Regions from separate parts of the Pseudocitrobacter sp. CD920760 genome, predicted to be linked through region 3. Evidence: riboswitches for the same ligand, from Rfam matches in the RefSeq annotation. Region 3 holds a riboswitch; each other region holds the start of a gene.

Region 1 (6,237 bases), 1.8 Mb from region 3:
AGCGAGATCCCGGCAATCACCCAATACACCATCGCGTGACCATAGCTTTGCGCAATGGCCCCCTGAATCACCCCGGCCAGAATCACGCCCGTGGAAATACTGTTGGTAAACAACGTCGTCGCCGCCCCTGCACGGCCCGGCATTAAATCCTGGAACCACAGCATGCCAATCCCGGCGACAATGCCGATAAACACCGCGTTAAACAGTTGCAAAATCAACAGCGCCGTTTCGCTGTGGAACAGAATCAACCCAACGTAAAACAGCACGCCAAACGCAACCGATGTCACCATCATACGACGCTTACCAAAGCGTTTGACGTAATACCCCGCGAGGATCATCGCCGGAATTTCCAGCCCGGCGGCGGTACCCATCAGGATCCCGGCCAGTTTATCCGGCAGGCCAAGATCGCTGCTGATCCACAGCGGCATGTCGATGATATACATGGTGTTGCAGGTCCACATCAGCGTCGAGGCGATGAACAGCATCCGCACGTTAGGATCGTTCCAACCGCTGACCTGAGTGATTTCAACGTCCGCCGCCTGTTCAATGCGCGCCACCGAGGGCAGCATCAGCGCAATCATCGCCAGGCTAATGGCAAAAATCCCGGCGGCAATGGCGAACATCATCGTAAAGCCGTAATTCAGCGCCAGCATAAACGCCAGCGGCGGGCCAATGACCCACGCCAGCGAGAGCTGCGCACGCATCACCGAGCTGAACATCACCACTTCCCGCGCCGAGCTGTCGGCATATTCGCGGGCCAGCGCAAACAGCTGCGGCATCGCGGCGTTGGCAATCGACGCGAGCAAAACGCCGCAGGTGATCAGCGTTAAATAGTGGCGATTAAACGCAAACAATAACGCGTTACCCACCGCCATCAGGCAGCAGAACATAATGAGCTTGCGACGATCGCCCTGGCTGTCGGAGCGTTTCGCCAGCCACAGGCTGACCAGAATCCCGGCGATAGCGTTCACCGTGTAAAATAGTCCCACCCAAAACGGCTGAGCGCCGACTTCCCGGCTGAGAAACAGGCTCAGCGTCGGCGCCTGCAGCGCCCCCGCCACGCCCATCATAAACGCCACCAGCATAAAGGCCGCGTAGACACCGTTGAGACGTCGTCCCATCGTCATAATCCAGAGCATGAGAAATCCTTTAGCGCGCGAGAAATAAAAAAAGCCAGCAGATAATACCTGCTGGCAAATACTCAGTCACACATGATTTGGCGATTTAGTGTTCAGAGGTCGAGCGCGTAACCTCCCACTGCATCAGATCATCAAGCATTTTGAACCGCATCCCTGCCATCTGGCGGGCCAGCCAGGAAACATGACGTGTTGCGTAAAAATAGTGCTGATAAAACTGACCTGTGGTTGACCTCTTCATATTCACCTCCCCGCTTCATCGAGATTGATTATTGGCTTAATATAGGGATTAATAAATTGCTGAGTTTTTATCAGGAGTTCCCCTTTTATGCCTTCTGGTCGACTGCAACAACAATTCATCCGTCTGTGGCAATGCTGCGACGGCAAAGCGCAGGAAACGACGCTGAACGAACTGGCGGAGCTGCTGAGCTGCTCGCGTCGCCATATGCGAACCCTGTTAAACACCATGGAAGCGCGGGGCTGGCTAACCTGGGAAGCCGAGGCCGGGCGCGGTAAACGCTCGCGATTAACCTTCCTCTATACCGGGCTGGCATTGCAGCAGCAGCGGGCGGAAGACCTGCTGGAGCAGGATCGTATTGACCAACTGGTACAGCTGGTTGGCGACAAATCGACGGTGCGACAGATGCTGGTTTCTCACCTGGGCCGTAGCTTCCGCCAGGGGCGGCACATTCTGCGTGTGCTCTACTACCGCCCGATGCAAAATCTGTTGCCCGGTACGGCGTTACGTCGATCTGAAACCCATATTGCGCGACAAATTTTCAGTGCCCTGACGCGCATAAATGAGGAAAACGGGGAACTGGAAGCCGATATTGCGCACCACTGGAAGGAGATATCCCCTCTGCACTGGCGCTTTTATTTGCGTCCAGGCATTCATTTTCATAATGGCCGCGAGCTGGAGATAGAAGACATCATCCATTCGCTGGAACGCATTAACAGGCTGCCGCTCTATTCTCATATCACTCAAATAGTGTCACCAACCGCATGGACGCTGGATATCCATCTCTCCCACGCGGACCGCTGGTTACCGTGGCTGCTCGGTCATACTCCGGCAATGATCCTGCCGTACGAGTGGTCATCCATGCCGCATTTCTCCCGCCAGCCGGTCGGAACCGGCCCTTACGCGGTGGTGCGCAATAACCAGAATCAGCTCAAAATCCACGCCTTTGAAGAGTATTTCGGTTTTCGCGCATTAATAGATGAAGTGAATGTTTGGGTATTACCCGACGTGGCGGAAGATCTCAGCTGTGGTCTGACGTTACAGGGCACTACCCAGAGCGAACAGGCCGTCGAAAGCCGGCTTGAAGAGGGATGCTACTATCTGCTGTTTGACGCCCGCTCGTCGCGCGGCGCCAATCAGCACGTACGCCAGTGGTTAAGCCACGTGCTGGCCCCGGCGAATTTGCTCTATCACGCCAGCGAACAGTACCAACAGTACTGGTTCCCGGCCTACGGCCTGCTGCCCCGCTGGCACCACGCGCACAGCAAAACCCACGAAAAACCCGCCGGGCTGGAGCGCATCACGATTGGTTTCTATCGCGATCATGTCGAACATAAAGTGATTGCCCGCATCATGGCGCAACTGCTGGCCGAGCATCAGGTCACACTTGAGATTAACGAAGTGGACTATGACGAATGGCACAGCGGCGAGGTGGTCAGCGATGTCTGGCTCAACAGCGCCAACTTCACGCTACCGTTAAACTTCTCCCTGTTCGCGCATCTTTGCGAAGTGCCGCTGCTTCAGCACTGCATCGCCCGTGACTGGCAGGCAGATATCCGACAGTGGCATGCGGGCGAACTGGATCTCCCGACCTGGTGCAAACAGTTGCTGGAACAACAGGCAATTGTGCCGCTCATCCACCACTGGCTGCGCATTCAGGGGCAACGCAGTATGCGCGGCGTGCGCATGAACACCCTCGGCTGGTTCGACTTTAAATCCGCGTGGTTCGCCCCGCCGGATCCATAGCGCTTTTGATTTATTCACGTAATCATTACAATAGCGAGCTACTCAACGGGGTGCATAAATTTGCTGAGAGATACCCGTCGAACCTGATCCGGATAACGCCGGCGGAGGGATTTGAGGCCAACTCAAAATCCTTTGCCACCTGCTCACTGAGGTGCAAAGTGTTAAAAAAATGTCTGCCGCTGCTGGCGCTTCTCGCCCTGCCAGCTTTCGCCAAACCGGTACTCACGGTTTACACCTATGATTCCTTCGCCGCCGACTGGGGCCCTGGCCCGGTGGTGAAAAAAGCCTTTGAAGCCGACTGTGGCTGCGAGCTGAAATTTGTGGCGCTGGAAGATGGCGTTTCACTGCTTAACCGCCTGCGCATGGAAGGAAAAAAGAGCAAAGCCGACGTGGTGCTGGGGCTCGATAACAACCTGCTGCAAGCCGCCAGCCAGACAAATCTGTTCGCCAAAAGCGGCGTGCCGACGAGTAACGTTACCGTCCCCGGCGGCTGGAAAGATGACACCTTTGTTCCCTTCGACTACGGCTATTTCGCCTTCGTTTACGATAAAAACAAACTGAAGAATCCGCCGAAAAGCCTGAAAGAACTGGTCGAGAGCGACCAGAAATGGCGGGTGATTTATCAGGACCCGCGCACCAGCACGCCGGGCCTGGGCCTGCTGCTGTGGATGCAAAAAGTGTATGGCGATAAAACAGCTGAAGCCTGGCAGAAACTGGCGGCGAAAACCGTCACCGTGACCAAAGGCTGGAGCGAAGCGTATGGTTTATTCCTGAAAGGGGAAAGCGACCTGGTGCTGAGCTACACCACCTCTCCGGCGTATCACATTATCGAAGAGAAAAAAGATAACTACGCCGCCGCCTCATTTGCCGAGGGGCATTATTTGCAGGTGGAAGTGGCGGCGCGGACCGCCGCCAGCAAACAGCCTGAACTGGCCGAAAAATTCCTCAAGTTTATGATTTCCCCTGCGTTCCAGCAGGCCATTCCGACGGGTAACTGGATGTATCCGGTGGCTGACGTGACGCTGCCCGCCGGCTTTGAGACGCTCGATAAACCGAAAACTGCCCTGGAATTTACCCCGCAGGACGTCGCCACACAGCGTCAGAACTGGATCGCGACATGGCAACGCGCCGTCAGCCGTTAATTCCCGGCTGGATTTGGCCTGGAGTGACGGCGGCGACGCTTATCGTCGCCGTGGCGCTGGCCGCCTTTCTGGCACTGTGGTTTAGCGCCCCGGATGCCAGCGGGCAGACGCTGCTGGCGGATAGCTACCTCTGGCACGTCGTGCGTTTCTCCTTCTGGCAGGCGTTTCTCTCCGCGCTGCTGTCGGTTGTGCCCGCTATTTTCCTCGCCCGCGCGCTCTATCGCCGTCGTTTCCCTGGCCGCGAAACATTGCTGCGCCTGTGCGCAATGACGCTGATTTTGCCCGTACTGGTCGCGGTATTCGGCATCCTCAGCGTCTACGGGCGTCAGGGCTGGCTGGCGCAGATACTCACATCACTCGGGCTGGAGTGGCATTTCTCGCCTTATGGATTGCAGGGCATCCTGCTGGCGCACGTGTTCTTCAACATGCCAATGGCGACCCGCCTGCTGCTTCAGGCGCTGGAGCAAATCCCCGGCGAGCAGCGCCAGCTTGCCGCTCAGCTTGGGATGCGCGGGTTCAATTTCTTTCGCTTCGTGGAATGGCCCTGGCTGCGTCGGCAAATTCTGCCCATCAGCACGCTGATCTTTATGCTCTGTTTTGCCAGCTTCGCCACCGTGCTATCGCTGGGCGGCGGGCCGAAAGCCACGACTATTGAACTGGCGATTTATCAGGCGCTCAATTTTGATTATGACCCGGCGCGGGCGGCGATGCTGGCGCTGATCCAGATGGCGTGCTGCCTGACGTTGGTGCTGGTTAGCCAACGTCTGAGCAAGGCGATTGCCGTCGGTAATACGCAAATGCAGGGCTGGCGCGACCCGGACGATCGTCTGCACAGCCGTCTTAGCGATGGTCTGCTGATTACGCTGGCCCTGTTATTGATGCTGCCGCCGCTGCTGGCGGTGCTGGTCGATGGCATCAACCCGGCGATGCTCAACGCCCTGCGACAACCGCCGCTCTGGCAGGCACTGTGGACTTCACTGCGCATCGCTGTTGCCGCAGGGGTATTGAGCGTGGTGCTCACCATGATGCTGCTGTGGAGCAGCCGCGAACTGCGCGCGCGTAATGCGCAGCTCGCCGGACAAACGCTGGAGCTGAGCGGCATGTTGATTCTCGCTATGCCGGGGATTGTGCTGGCGACCGGCTTTTTCCTGCTGCTGAATAATACTATCGGGCTGCCTGACTCCGCCGATGGCATCGTGATTTTCGCCAATGCGCTGATGGCCATCCCCTACGCGTTGAAAGTGCTGGAGACGCCGATGCGCGATATTACCGCGCGTTATACACCGTTGTGTGAGTCGCTGGGGCTGGAAGGGTTTAACCGTTTAAAAATCGTGGAGTTGCGCGCACTTAAACGGCCCCTCGCCCAGGCGCTGGCGTTCGCCTGCGTCCTGTCGATTGGCGATTTCGGTGTAGTGGCGCTGTTTGGCAATGATGATTTCCGCACGCTACCGTTTTATCTTTACCAGCAAATAGGCTCTTATCGCAGCCAGGATGGCGCGGTGACCGCCCTGCTTCTGCTGCTGCTCTGTTTCCTGCTTTTTACCGTGATTGAAAAACTACCGGGACGCGATGCTAAAACTCAATGATGTTACCTGGCTTTATCAGCATTTACCGATGCGCTTTAGTCTCTCCGTGGCGCAGGGCGAAACCCTCGCCATTCTTGGGCCGAGCGGGGCGGGGAAAAGTACGCTGCTGAATCTGGTTGCCGGTTTTCTGACGCCTGCCAGCGGCGAAATTGTGATTAACGGCGAGACGCATACCCGTACGCCGCCCGCCCGTCGCCCGGTATCGATGTTGTTTCAGGAAAACAACCTGTTCAGCCACCTGAGCGTGCAGCAAAACATTGGGCTGGGGATGTCGCCTTCGCTGAAACTGAACGATGCGCAAAAACAGAAGTTGCAGGCGATCGCCCAACAGATAGGGCTTGAGTCCTTGCTGACGCGCCTGCCGGGTGAGCTTTCCGGCGGCCAGCGTC
Region 2 (6,237 bases), 2.4 Mb from region 3:
AACAGCGTCACCGGCACGCGGCGCCCGTCGTTTTCACGCAGCAAACCATCGACAATTTTGTGCATGTAATACAGCGAGAACTGCTGATAATCACGCCCGGTGAGCACACCGCCCCAGGTGTCGAAAATCATCACCGACTGCGCACCGGCTTTAATCTGCGCATTCAGATAGAGCGTGACGCTTTTCGCCAGTTTATCGAGCAGCAGATGCAGCGTTTGCGGCTCGGCATACATCATCTTTTTAATCACGGTAAACGCTTTGCTGCTGCCGCCTTCGACCATGTAGGTCGCCAGCGTCCACGGGCTGCCGGAGAAACCAATCAGCGGCACTTCGCCTTTCAGTTCGCGGCGGATCGTACGCACCGCGTTCATCACATAACCCAGTTCGCCTTCCGGGTCCGGAATCGGCAGCTTATCAACATCCGCTTTACTGGTTATCGGCGAGGTAAAGCGTGGGCCTTCGCCCGCTTCAAAATAGAGCCCGAGGCCCATTGCATCCGGGATAGTCAGAATATCGGAGAACAGAATGGCCGCATCCAGCGGGTAACGGCGCAGCGGCTGAAGTGTGACTTCGCATGCCAGCTCGGCGTTTTTGCACAGGGACATAAAATCCCCGGCCTGGGCACGGGTCGCTTTATATTCCGGTAAATAGCGGCCCGCCTGGCGCATCATCCAGACAGGGGTGACATCTACAGGCTGACGCAGCAGCGCACGCAGGTAACGATCGTTTTTCAGTTCGGTCATTTTTCCATTCCTTGAGCTCTTTCACGCCAGTGTAACATGAGTGTCACTCATACTCTGCCCGGCAGAGTGCGACAGTATCTTCAATGAGTCGACGGGCGACGGTTCCCGGCGGCGGCAGTAACGGTAAATCGTCATAGCGATACCAGTTGGCTTCCAGCAGCTCTTTGGGGTCGATCACGATATCGCCGCTGTCATACTCGGCCATAAACGCGGTCATCAGTGATTGCGGGAACGGCCACGGTTGGGAGGTGACATAACGCAGGTTTTTGATTTTTATACTGCTCTCTTCCATCACTTCGCGCGCGACGGCCTGCTCCAGCGTTTCGCCCACTTCAACGAACCCGGCCAGCACGGTGTGTACGCCGTTGCGATGACGCGTATGCTGCGCCAGCAGGATGGTGTCATCGCGACGAATGGCGACGATGATGCAGGGCGCGATTTGCGGATAGTAGCGTTGACGGCAGTGGTCGCACAGCATCGCCCATTCGGTTTTGCTGGGGTGCATGGTATGCCCACAGTAGCCGCAGAATTTATGCGAGCGGTAGAACTCCGCCAGCTGCACGCCGCGCCCGGCGAGTTGAAACAGCCCGGCATCCTGGTCGAGAATTTGCCGCAGCGAGCCCATATCATGACGACGCTGTTGCTGAATCAGCCACACCGGCGAGCCTTGCCATTCACCAATCAGCAGCGCGCGTTGCCCCGCAAGGTCGAATTTTCCCGCTTCGCCCCAGGGTAATTCTCCGCCCGGCAGCCATAATTTTTGCTCATGGCTGACGACCCACCAGCCGATGTCTAATTTTTCAATTATACGATCCATATCTATTGCACTACCTTTGCTTCACTGGCATGTTATTTACATTATCGTTACATCTTAGTGCGCAGTCTTTAAACCCACTTGTGCGGAGTCAATCACATGTTAAACCAGCTCGAAAGCCTGACGGAGCATGTTGGAGGCAGTAACAAACTGGTCGACCGCTGGCTCAACATACGCAAGCAATTGCTTGTCGCTTATTCCAACCTGATTGGGATTAAGCCTGGCAAAGAATCGTTTATACGGCTGAATGAAAAAGCACTGGATGATTTTTGTCAGCGACTGGTGGACTACCTCTCCTCCTGCCACTTCAGTATTTATGAACGCATTCTCCATAAATTGGAAGGCGACGCCGCGCTTTTAACGGCCACTAAAATCTGGCCCAAGCTGGAAGCCAACACCCAGTTGATTATGGACTATTACGACTCCAGCCTGGAGACGGCCATCGATCACGATAATTGCTTTGAATTTCAACAAGCATTGTCGGATATCGGCGAGGCGCTGGAGGCACGTTTTGTGCTCGAAGATAAGCTCATCATGCTCGTGCTGGATGCGATGCACGATAGCGCCGGGATCAAACGTCCCGCTTGAGATTTTACGCATTAACGCGTAGTTTACATTCATCGTCCCATTTATGGGGCTACATCTTGTCGGAGTGCCACGTGTGAAAACACAGGCTGAGACCGTTAATTCGGGATCCGCGGAACCTGATCAGGCTAATACCTGCGAAGGGAACAAGAGTAATTCAGCTTTATGCCTCTGCCTTCACGGGCGCTGTGCATCCATTACTCCATCCGTCGTCTGACAAGCCATATCCTTTTTTATTTGGTATGCGCTATGTCTACAACAAAACTGACTCGCCGCGAACAACGCGAACAGGCTCAACGCTTTATTGATACTCTGGAAGGCACCGCTTTCCCTAACTCGCGCCGTATTTATCTCGCCGGTACACAGCCTGGCGTACGCGTGCCGATGCGCGAAATTCAGCTTAGCCCCACGCTCATTGGCGGCAGCGAGGATAATGCGCAGTACGAAGAGAATGAAGCGATCCCGGTGTATGACACCTCCGGCCCCTACGGCGACCCAGCCGAAAAAATCGATATCCGCCAGGGCCTGGCAAAACTGCGCCAGCCGTGGATTGACGCGCGCGCCGATAGCGAAACCTTAACGGCGCGCAGCTCCGCCTATACTCAGGCCCGCCTCGCGGACGAATTTCTCGACGAATTGCGCTTCACCGGCCTGTTGACGCCAAAACGCGCGTGTCCCGGCAAGCGCGTCACCCAACTCCATTATGCTCGTCGGGGGGTAATCACCCCGGAGATGGAATTTATCGCCCTGCGCGAAAATATGGGGCGCGAGCGCATTCGCAGCGAAGTACTGCGCCAGCAGCATCCGGGGCAAAGCTTCGACACGCTGCTACCACAAAACATCACGCCTGAGTTTGTCCGTGCCGAAGTGGCGGCAGGTCGGGCGATTATCCCGGCCAATATTAACCATCCGGAATCGGAACCGATGATCATCGGGCGTAACTTCCTGGTGAAGGTGAACGCCAATATCGGTAACTCCGCAGTGAGCTCCTCGATTGAAGAAGAGGTGGAAAAACTGGTGTGGGCAACGCGCTGGGGCGCCGATACGGTGATGGACCTCTCCACCGGGCGTTACATCCACGAAACCCGCGAATGGATCCTGCGCAACAGCCCGGTACCAATCGGCACCGTGCCGATCTACCAGGCGCTGGAGAAGGTCAATGGGATCGCCGAGGATCTGAGCTGGGAAGCGTTCCGCGATACGTTGCTGGAACAGGCCGAACAGGGCGTAGACTACTTCACCATTCATGCGGGCGTGCTGCTGCGTTACGTGCCGATGACCGCCAAACGCCTGACCGGTATTGTGTCGCGCGGTGGCTCAATCATGGTGAAGTGGTGCCTCTCGCATCATCAGGAAAACTTCCTTTATCAGCACTTCCGCGAAATTTGTGAAATTTGCGCCGCCTATGATGTATCGCTGTCGCTGGGCGACGGCCTGCGTCCTGGCTCAATTCAGGATGCCAACGATGAAGCCCAGTTTGCAGAACTTCACACGTTGGGCGAATTGACCAAAATCGCCTGGGAATATGACGTGCAGGTGATGATTGAAGGGCCCGGCCATGTGCCAATGCAGATGATCCGCCGTAATATGACCGAAGAGCTGGAGCACTGCCATGAAGCGCCGTTTTATACGTTAGGGCCGCTCACCACCGATATTGCACCAGGCTACGACCATTTCACCTCCGGGATTGGTGCGGCGATGATTGGCTGGTTCGGCTGCGCGATGCTCTGCTACGTCACGCCAAAAGAGCACCTCGGCTTACCGAATAAAGACGATGTGAAGCAAGGACTTATCACTTACAAGATCGCCGCCCACGCGGCAGACCTGGCAAAAGGTCACCCCGGCGCGCAGATTCGCGATAACGCCATGTCGAAAGCACGCTTTGAATTCCGCTGGGAAGATCAGTTTAACCTGGCGCTCGACCCCTTCACCGCTCGCGCCTATCACGATGAAACACTGCCGCAGGAATCGGGCAAAGTTGCCCATTTCTGCTCGATGTGCGGCCCCAAATTCTGCTCAATGAAAATCACCCAGGAAGTTCGCGATTACGCGGCAAAACAGGCCGCAGAGACCGGGATGAACGAGATGTCTGGTCAGTTCCGCGCCCGGGGTGGCGAACTCTATATCCCTCAGGAGAATTTATAATGTACCAGCCTCATTTTCCCCCGGTTCCTTTCCGTTTGGGCCTCTACCCGGTTGTTGATAGCGTGGAGTGGATCGCACGTTTGCTGGAAGCGGGCGTACGCACCATTCAGTTACGCATTAAGGACAAACACGACGACGAGGTCGAGGCCGATGTGGTTGCCGCGATAGATCTCGGCCGTCGCTATAACGCGCGTCTGTTTATCAACGACTACTGGCGCCTGGCGATTAAACACCAGGCTTATGGCGTGCATCTGGGGCAGGAAGATCTGGAAACCACCGATCTCGACGCGATTCGCGCGGCCAACTTACGGCTTGGCGTATCGACTCACGATGATATGGAAATTGACGTGGCGCTGGCGGCGCAGCCTTCGTACATCGCGCTGGGTCACGTGTTCCCAACGCAAACCAAGCAGATGCCCTCCGCGCCGCAGGGGCTGGAACAGCTCGCCGCGCATATTAAACGCCTGGACGATTACCCCACCGTCGCCATTGGCGGAATTAGCCTTGAACGTGCGCCGGCAGTGCTGGCGACGGGCGTTGGCAGCATCGCCGTCGTGAGCGCGATTACGCAAGCCGCAGACTGGCGCGATGCCACCGCGAAACTGCTGGCGCTGGCGGGAGTGGGCGATGAATGATCGCGATTTCATGCGCTACAGTCGCCAGATGTTACTGGAGGATATCGCCGTGGAGGGCCAGCAAAAACTGCTCGCCAGCCGGGTGCTTATCGTCGGGCTCGGCGGCTTAGGCGCGCCTGCGGCGCTGTATCTTGCCGGTGCGGGCGTCGGCACGCTGGTGCTTGCCGACGATGACGAGGTGCATCTGAGTAATCTGCATCGTCAGATTGCCTTTACCACGCCCGACATCGCGCGCTCAAAAGCAGAGGCAACGCGCGCGCGACTGGCGGCGTTAAACCCGGATATCACTCTCACAACGATCGCCCAACGGCTGGCGGGCGATGCGCTAAAGCAGGCGGTGCACGACGCGGATCTGGTGCTTGATTGCACCGATAACATGGCGACGCGCCAGGCGATCAACGCGGCCTGCGTGGCGCTGAACACGCCGCTGATTACGGCCAGCGCGGTGGGGTTCGGTGGGCAGATGATGGTACTGACACCGCCGTGGACGCAAGGCTGTTACCGCTGTCTGTGGCCCGATGACGCCGAACCGGAACGCAACTGCCGCACGGCAGGCGTGGTCGGCCCGGTCGTGGGCGTAATGGGTACATTGCAGGCACTGGAAGCCATCAAGCTGTTAAGCGGTATGCCCACCAGCAATACCTTGCGTCTGTTTGACGCACGCGCCCACCAGTGGCGAAACCTGGCGCTGCATCGCGCGGCGGGCTGCCCGGTTTGTGGAGGCCGTCATGCAGATTCAGTTTAATGACGAATCCATGCAGTGTGCGGAGGGGCTCTCCGTCAGCGCCCTGCTCACCCAACTGGAACAGTTAAAGCCGGGCGTCGCGCTGGCGCTCAATCAGCAAATCCTGCCGCGCGAGCGTTGGGAACATCACATTGTGCAGGACGGCGATCAGATCCTGCTTTTTCAGGTTATAGCCGGGGGCTGACATGTTACGCATTGCCGATAAAATCTTTGATTCTCACTTATTTACGGGTACCGGAAAATTCGCATCATCGAAGGTGATGGTCGATGCCATTCGCGCATCGGGCAGTCAGCTTGTCACGCTGGCGATGAAGCGCGTCGATTTACGTCAGAATAACGATGCCATTCTGGAACCGCTTCGCGAGGCGGGCGTCACGCTGTTGCCAAATACCTCCGGCGCGAAAACGGCGGAAGAAGCGGTATTCGCCGCGCAGTTAGCCCGCGAAGCGCTGGGCACAAACTGGCTGAAGCTGGAAATTCACCCTGACGCACGCTGGCTGTTGCCCGACCCGATCGAAACCCTGAAAGCCGCTGAACTGCTGGTGAAAGACGGTTTTGTGGTGCTGCCGT
Region 3 (6,237 bases):
CCGCCAATCACCGCGTCCACTTTACCGGTCAGCAGGGCACTGGTTAGCTGGAAGTTAACGTTGATAAGCTTCACCGCATCCACTGGCGTATTGCTATGTTTCAGCATGGTATCCAGCGTCGCCTGCTCGATGCCACTGACGGAATAACCCACGCTCTTACCTTTTAAATCAGCCGGCGATTTAATGTTTTTATCCAGCGCAATTACCGTATTCAGCGGCGTATTGATGAGTGTGCCCACCCGCATTAGCGGTAAGCCCTGGTCGGCAAAGAAGTGCAGCTGCGGTTGATAAGTAATTGCCAGATCGGCCTGTTTTGCCGCCACCAGGCGCGGAGGAAGCGCCGGATCGGAAGGCGGGATAATCGTGACGTCGAGGCCTTCCTCTTTAAATGCGCCGATTTGCTGTGCCACCATCACGGGGGCGTGATCCGGGTTGATATACCAGTCCAGCACCAGTGTGACTTTCTCAAGTGCCCAGGCGTTTGGCGAAAGGGTGCTGGCAATAATCAGCGCAGAGAGAGCAGGTTTTAGCATTTTTGTTGTCATCGTAGTTTTCTCAATGGTTATCCGGAACCCAATAAATCAGGCGATGTAACAGGGCATCGATGATCATCCACAGCGAGATGGTCATCAAAACGAGTATCAGAAGGGCGGCGAAGCAGATATCACTCTGCATGCGCGCGTTGGCGTTGAGCATCACGTAACCCAAACCTTCCGCCGAGCCAACCCATTCGCCAATAATGGCGCCGATGGGAGCAACGGCTGCCGCCATGCGCAGGCCGGAACCAAAGGCAGGTAGCGCGGCCATCAACTGCACATGACGAAGCAGTGTCCAGCGTGACGCCCCCATGGTGCGGGCCAGGTCGAGATAATCGCCACTTACCCGGCGCAAACCGTCAAACAGAGCCGAGGTGACCGGGAAGAAGATAATCAGTACCGCCATGGTAACCTTGGCGCTCATGCCAAAACCAAACCACAGCACCAGCAGCGGGGCGAGGGCAAAGACCGGTATCGCCTGGCTGGTTAATACCACCGGCATCACCCAGCGCTGAAGACGGGGAGAAAAGACCATGCACAGCGCCAGAATCGCCCCGAGCAGTACGCCAATCACCAGGCCACTGGCGATTTCCGCCAGGGTAATCAACGTGTGCCAGCCGAGGTAACGACCATTATCGTGCAGGGCCTGAACTACCGCCGTGGGCGATGGCAGCAGGAATGCCGGAATAGAGCCGAGCGTCGCCAGCCACCATAACCCCACTAAGCCTGCAAACAGCGTCATCCCACGCCAGATTCGTGATAAGAAAATCACTGTGCCCCCCGAATGAGCTGTTGCATAAGCTCACGTTGACTCTGGATAACCAGAGGATCGTCAACTTCGCGTGGCGGCAGGCCAGCCATAACGTGGGAGTCATCGATGCCGCCAGGATGTTTCGCCAGAACCAGAATGTGATGACTCAGGCGGCAGGCCTCTACGGGGTCGTGTGTGATCAATAGCACGGTACGGTCAGCCAGCAGTTCCGCCGCCAGCGCCTGAATCGTGGCGCGGGTAATCGCGTCCAGCGCGGAAAACGGCTCATCCATCAGGACAATCGGCTGCTGTTCATAGAGGGTTCGGGCGATGGCGGCGCGCTGGCGCATCCCGCCGGATAACGTCTGCGGCAGGGCGTGGCCATAGCTGCTTAGCCCCACACGCTCAAGCAGCTCTTGTGCCCATTGGCGATCGGCTTTTTCTCCGCGTAAACGCGCCCCCAGGCAAACATTCTGTTCAATGGTTAACCACGGATAGAGCAGATCGCGTTGCCCCATCCAGGCGATTCGGCCTGCGAGCGAGCGACCATGTTCATCCGCCACGCTACCCGATGTGGGGGCTGCCAGCCCGGCAACAATGCGCAGCAGGCTGGTTTTACCCGCTCCGCTGGCACCCAGCAAGGAGACGAAATGCCCTGCCGGGATAGTCACGTTCAGGTTCTCGAATATCGTCTTATTGCCATAACGCAGCGTAAGGTCTGTTAGCCTGATCGCGGGGGATTCATTCACCGCCTTCATGATTTCGCGTTCAACCCCATCTGCCAGAACGCGCTTTCCAGCCGGGTGGCGGTGGTGAAGATAGACGAAAGTTCAGCGATACGGCTTTCACCACCGCGCTGAGCCGCCAGATTTTCAAATAGCGTCAGAGAGGCTTGTACGCCTGCCAGATATCCCTCATCACCATAGTTCCGGATCCACGGCGCGTAAGGATTACCCTCAAAGACGGTTGCCGGATCGTTGAGCAGGCGCAGGCCGATTTCCGCATAGCCTGCCACGCACGGCATCAGTGCGGTGAGCAGATCAAGCACATCGCCTGAATGCCCCACATCCAGAACATAACGGGTGTAATTCACCGTTTCGGCGGCTTCTTCCACCTGCGTAACGTCGGATTCCGTTAATCCCCATTGCTGGCAGTAACTGATATGCAGCGGCAGTTCATTGAGAATGGCGTTCAGTGATGCCGTCGCCGCGCGCATTTCCGGCAGATTTTGCAGTTTGCTCACCAGCAGTGCGTAGGCGCGGGCGAAATGAACTAAAAACAGATAATCCTGGGTGAGATATCGGCGGAACGCAGGTTCAGGCAGGGTGCCCGCACCTAACTGCTGGACAAATTCATGGGCGACGTAATCGTGCCAGTGGTGACCCGCGAGCGTGCGAAGGCGTCCGTAAAGACCGGTTTCAAACAGGGGTAAAGACATGGGACCTCCAGTAATAAAGTGGAGATCCGGGCGCAATGAGGGAAGAACAGGAATTGGCTGTGTAAATAGATGGCTAACCCGTCCCTTCGCTGGCATGACCCAGATCAGGTTCTAAGGGTTCGGCTTGCGCCATCTCAGCCCATTACTGGACACCCCTCGGACAGGAGGTTTTATACGATATTTTGCCTGTGAATACAACGAGGGGGGAACGCTTACCGGAATGACTTCCGGCAAGCGTGCGGTTATCAGGCTTTAGGAATACGTAAAGTCTGGCCGGGATAAATTTTATCCGGATGAGAAAGCATCGGGCGGTTGGCTTCAAAGATTTTATTGTACAGATTGGCGTTGCCGTATACGTTTTTGGAGATCGCGCTCAGCGTATCGCCGGATTTCACGGTGTAGTAGGTGGCTTCATCCGCACTATCGGCAGCGGTGATGTTATTCTCAACTTCACTGACTCCGGCGACGTTACCGACGGCAACCTGAATTTTCTCTTTCTCTTCCTGGGTTAGCCCATCACCGGTGACGCTGGCTTTCCCGTCGACGACCGTCACCTGGACTTTATCCGCACCGGGAATATTGAGTTTCTTTAAATGCTCGGTGACTTTTTCGCCCTGGTCCTGATGCGAATCCGTCAGTTTGTCCCACAGTTTTTCACCTGCTTCTTTCACGAAGTTAAACAGTCCCATATCCGTTCTCCAGTAAAGAATGTCAGGGTAAGCATAGCAGATGAGGTGCGCTACGCCGGGTTTGCGTAGCGCACAAAAGGCTGGATTAATGGCCCCAACGGGTTTTCAGATAATTCACCGCCTGGCGGGTTTGCGGTTGATTGAGATTATCTTCGCGGAACAGGATCGTCCCGTTGATTTCCGGGATTGATTCATTGAGATCGATCTGCTTACTCAGCTCTGGTACGCCGCCATTCACCGCCCAGTCAGGTTCTTTTTTCGACGGTTCGCCCACTTTATACAGCGCCACGCCAATATAGAGCCGTGTTTTGGTCGGTTTCACCACATCCGCCCACCATTTTGCCAGCACATCATAACGCGCAGCGTCGCGGGCAAACGGCCAGTACAGCTGCGGGGCGATGTAGTCCAGCAAGCCTTGCTGCACCCAAAGGCGGGTATCAGCATAAGACTCATCGTAGGCGGCCGCACCGCGCGTATCCGACCCTAAAGGATCGTGCGAGCGGTTACGCCAGACGCCCGCCGGGCTTACGCCAAACTCGACGTCGGGCTTCAGCTGCTTAATGGTGCGTGAAACCTGCTCGATAAGCTGTTGCGTGTTATGGCGTCGCCAGTCGGCTTTTGACGCATATTGCTGGCCATACTGCCGCCAGGTCTGGTTATCGTTAAGCGTAGAGCCGGCAGTTTCGGTATAGAAGTAGTCATCAAACTGCACGCCATCGACCGGATATTTCGCCACCACTTCCGCCACAATACTGGTGATCCAGTCGCGCGCTTCCGGAATACCGGGGTCAAGGACGAAGCGATCGCTTGATGTGCGGATCCAGTCGCGATGCAGGACAAAAATACTGGCGGGTTGCTGTGAGAGCGTGCGATTAAGCTCGGCCACCGTTGATGGTTTGGTGTTGGTTGTTACCCGGTACGGGTTAAACCAGGCATGTACTTTCATGCCGCGTTTATGGGCTTCATCCAGCATAAATTGCAACGGATCGTACCCGGGATTCTCGCCAATCTTGCCGGTTAAGGTATCGGACCACGGCAGAATTTTAGAATCCCACAGGGCGGTGCCATCGGGTTTTACCTGGAAAAATACGGTATTAATACCGAGTTGTTTCAGGTTATCGAGCTTTGCCGTCAGCGCTTCTTTCTGTTTATTGATACGAATGGCGGGGCTGCTGATATTGACCGAGTTAACTGGCGGCCAGTCGAGCCGCGAAACCGTGGCCAGCCAGATACCGCGCATTGGTTCATTACTCTGCTGCGTTTTACCGGCGGGCTTTGATGTGTTGCCTGGCGATGTAACAAGTGAACTCGGTGGCTTAGACGAACAACTGACAACAAGTAATGCCGCGGCAACCAGCGTGCCTAGTTTTTTAACCTGAGTGACCGGGGAGACGCCCCGCAAAGAGATGATCATAAACGCCCGTTTTCTACTAGTCCCTTGAGAGGCGATATTCTCTTACGATTTGCAGGGGAAGTGAATCAGATCTTATCGTCTCGCCCCTGCAACCACGGGTTAAATCCGCCATCCTGAGGTTCATCGTCTTCGAGGGAATCAAGATAGAGCGCTTCAACTTCCGCTCGGGCCCAAGGCGTGCGGCGTAAAAACTTGAGGCTGGATTTCACGCTAGGGTCATTCTTAAAACAGTTAATGTTCACCAGTTTGCCCAGTTTTTCCCAACCGTAGCGAGCCACCAGGGCATTAATTTGCATCTCCAGCGTAACGCCGTGCAAAGGATCTTTCGAATGTTGAGCGGTCATGGATATCCGATAAAGTGTGCGCAAAGAAGCGGGAAGGGTACAAGAAAGCGGGCACTGCGGCAATGAAATGAAAAGGGGCGTGAAACGCCCCTGATTACGCTTACTCGAACAGCCTGCGGTGTAATGCAACGACGGCGCTATCGGCAGTGTCGCCCGGCAACAGGAAGCTGAGATTATTATTGGATGCACCGTGGCAAATCATGCGTACCGCATGTTCGTCCAGTTCGGCGAAGGCATCACGACACACCCCCGTCCCCTGATGAAGCTGATTACCAATCAGCGTCACCAGCGCCAGCCCGGTTTCAATCTCAACCCGACAGTGGGAGGAGAGCGCCGTCAGCAGTGAGGTGGTTAAGGTGTGATCTTCCCCGGATGTCGCGCAGGTGGGATCGAGCGCAAGCGCAATGCTGCTTTCCGAGGTTGTGACCAGATCAATATCCACCTGATGCTGTGCCAGAATAGCGAACATCTCAGCAAAAAAGGCATAGGCTGGCTGCGCGTGCAGACTGTGCAATCTTAACAGGGTTTGCTTACGGCGAACGGCAATCGCACGATACAGCGGCGGATTCTCGGTCTCACGACGCACCAGCGTACCGCCGGCAGCGGTATTTTTACTGCAACCGACGAAGACCGGAATGTTTTTGCGCATCGCAGGCAACAGCGTTGCCGGGTGCAGCACTTTCGCTCCAAAGGCGGCCATATCGCTGGCTTCGGCGAACGAGATATGGTCGATACGCTGGGCTTGCGGCACAACGCGAGGGTCAGTGGTGTAGATACCCGCAACATCCGTCCAGATATCGACGCGTGTTGCCTGTAGCGCTTCGCCCAGCAGGGATGCGGTGTAGTCGCTGCCGCCGCGCCCCAGCGTCGTGGTATGCCCGGCGCGATCGCTACCGATAAAGCCCTGGGTTATCACGATGGCTTGTTCGATACGCGGACGCAGGTGCATTTCCACCTGTTCGGCGACCTGACTGAGCTCCGGTTCCGCACAACCGTAAACGTCGTTGGTGCGAATCACTTTGCGCGCGTCAAACCATTCAGCCTGGGCCTCGTGTTCACGAAGCA

The links. Region 3 has a riboswitch for thiamine pyrophosphate ahead of tenA (thiaminase II). Riboswitches for the same ligand answer to the same signal wherever they lie in the genome.
Region 1: it holds a riboswitch for thiamine pyrophosphate, as region 3 does, so the genes downstream of both, thiB (thiamine ABC transporter substrate binding subunit) here and tenA (thiaminase II) in region 3, are expected to answer to the same signal.
Region 2: it holds a riboswitch for thiamine pyrophosphate, as region 3 does, so the genes downstream of both, thiC (phosphomethylpyrimidine synthase ThiC) here and tenA (thiaminase II) in region 3, are expected to answer to the same signal.

Annotation. Positions count from the first base shown of each region.
Region 1 is NZ_CM173490.1:804,636-810,872, reverse strand. It holds gene AC1MKH_RS03700 (sugar efflux transporter) at 1-1,139, opposite strand, end outside; gene sgrT (glucose uptake inhibitor SgrT) at 1,225-1,377, opposite strand; gene sgrR (HTH-type transcriptional regulator SgrR) at 1,465-3,120, shown strand; TPP riboswitch at 3,157-3,248, shown strand; gene thiB (thiamine ABC transporter substrate binding subunit) at 3,279-4,262, shown strand; gene thiP (thiamine/thiamine pyrophosphate ABC transporter permease ThiP) at 4,238-5,848, shown strand; gene thiQ (thiamine ABC transporter ATP-binding protein ThiQ) at 5,832-6,237, shown strand, end outside.
Region 2 is NZ_CM173490.1:228,446-234,682, reverse strand. It holds gene hemE (uroporphyrinogen decarboxylase) at 1-743, opposite strand, end outside; gene nudC (NAD(+) diphosphatase) at 787-1,560, opposite strand; gene rsd (sigma D regulator) at 1,657-2,145, shown strand; TPP riboswitch at 2,196-2,305, shown strand; gene thiC (phosphomethylpyrimidine synthase ThiC) at 2,392-4,287, shown strand; gene thiE (thiamine phosphate synthase) at 4,287-4,922, shown strand; gene AC1MKH_RS01055 (HesA/MoeB/ThiF family protein) at 4,915-5,667, shown strand; gene thiS (sulfur carrier protein ThiS) at 5,651-5,851, shown strand; gene thiG (thiazole synthase) at 5,853-6,237, shown strand, end outside.
Region 3 is NZ_CM173490.1:2,637,708-2,643,944, forward strand. It holds gene AC1MKH_RS12460 (ABC transporter substrate-binding protein) at 1-533, opposite strand, end outside; gene AC1MKH_RS12465 (ABC transporter permease) at 556-1,278, opposite strand; gene AC1MKH_RS12470 (ABC transporter ATP-binding protein) at 1,305-2,045, opposite strand; gene tenA (thiaminase II) at 2,042-2,725, opposite strand; TPP riboswitch at 2,790-2,892, opposite strand; gene lysM (peptidoglycan-binding protein LysM) at 2,971-3,414, opposite strand; gene AC1MKH_RS12485 (glycoside hydrolase family 10-like protein) at 3,500-4,828, opposite strand; gene AC1MKH_RS12490 (VF530 family protein) at 4,894-5,172, opposite strand; gene lysC (lysine-sensitive aspartokinase 3) at 5,273-6,237, opposite strand, start outside.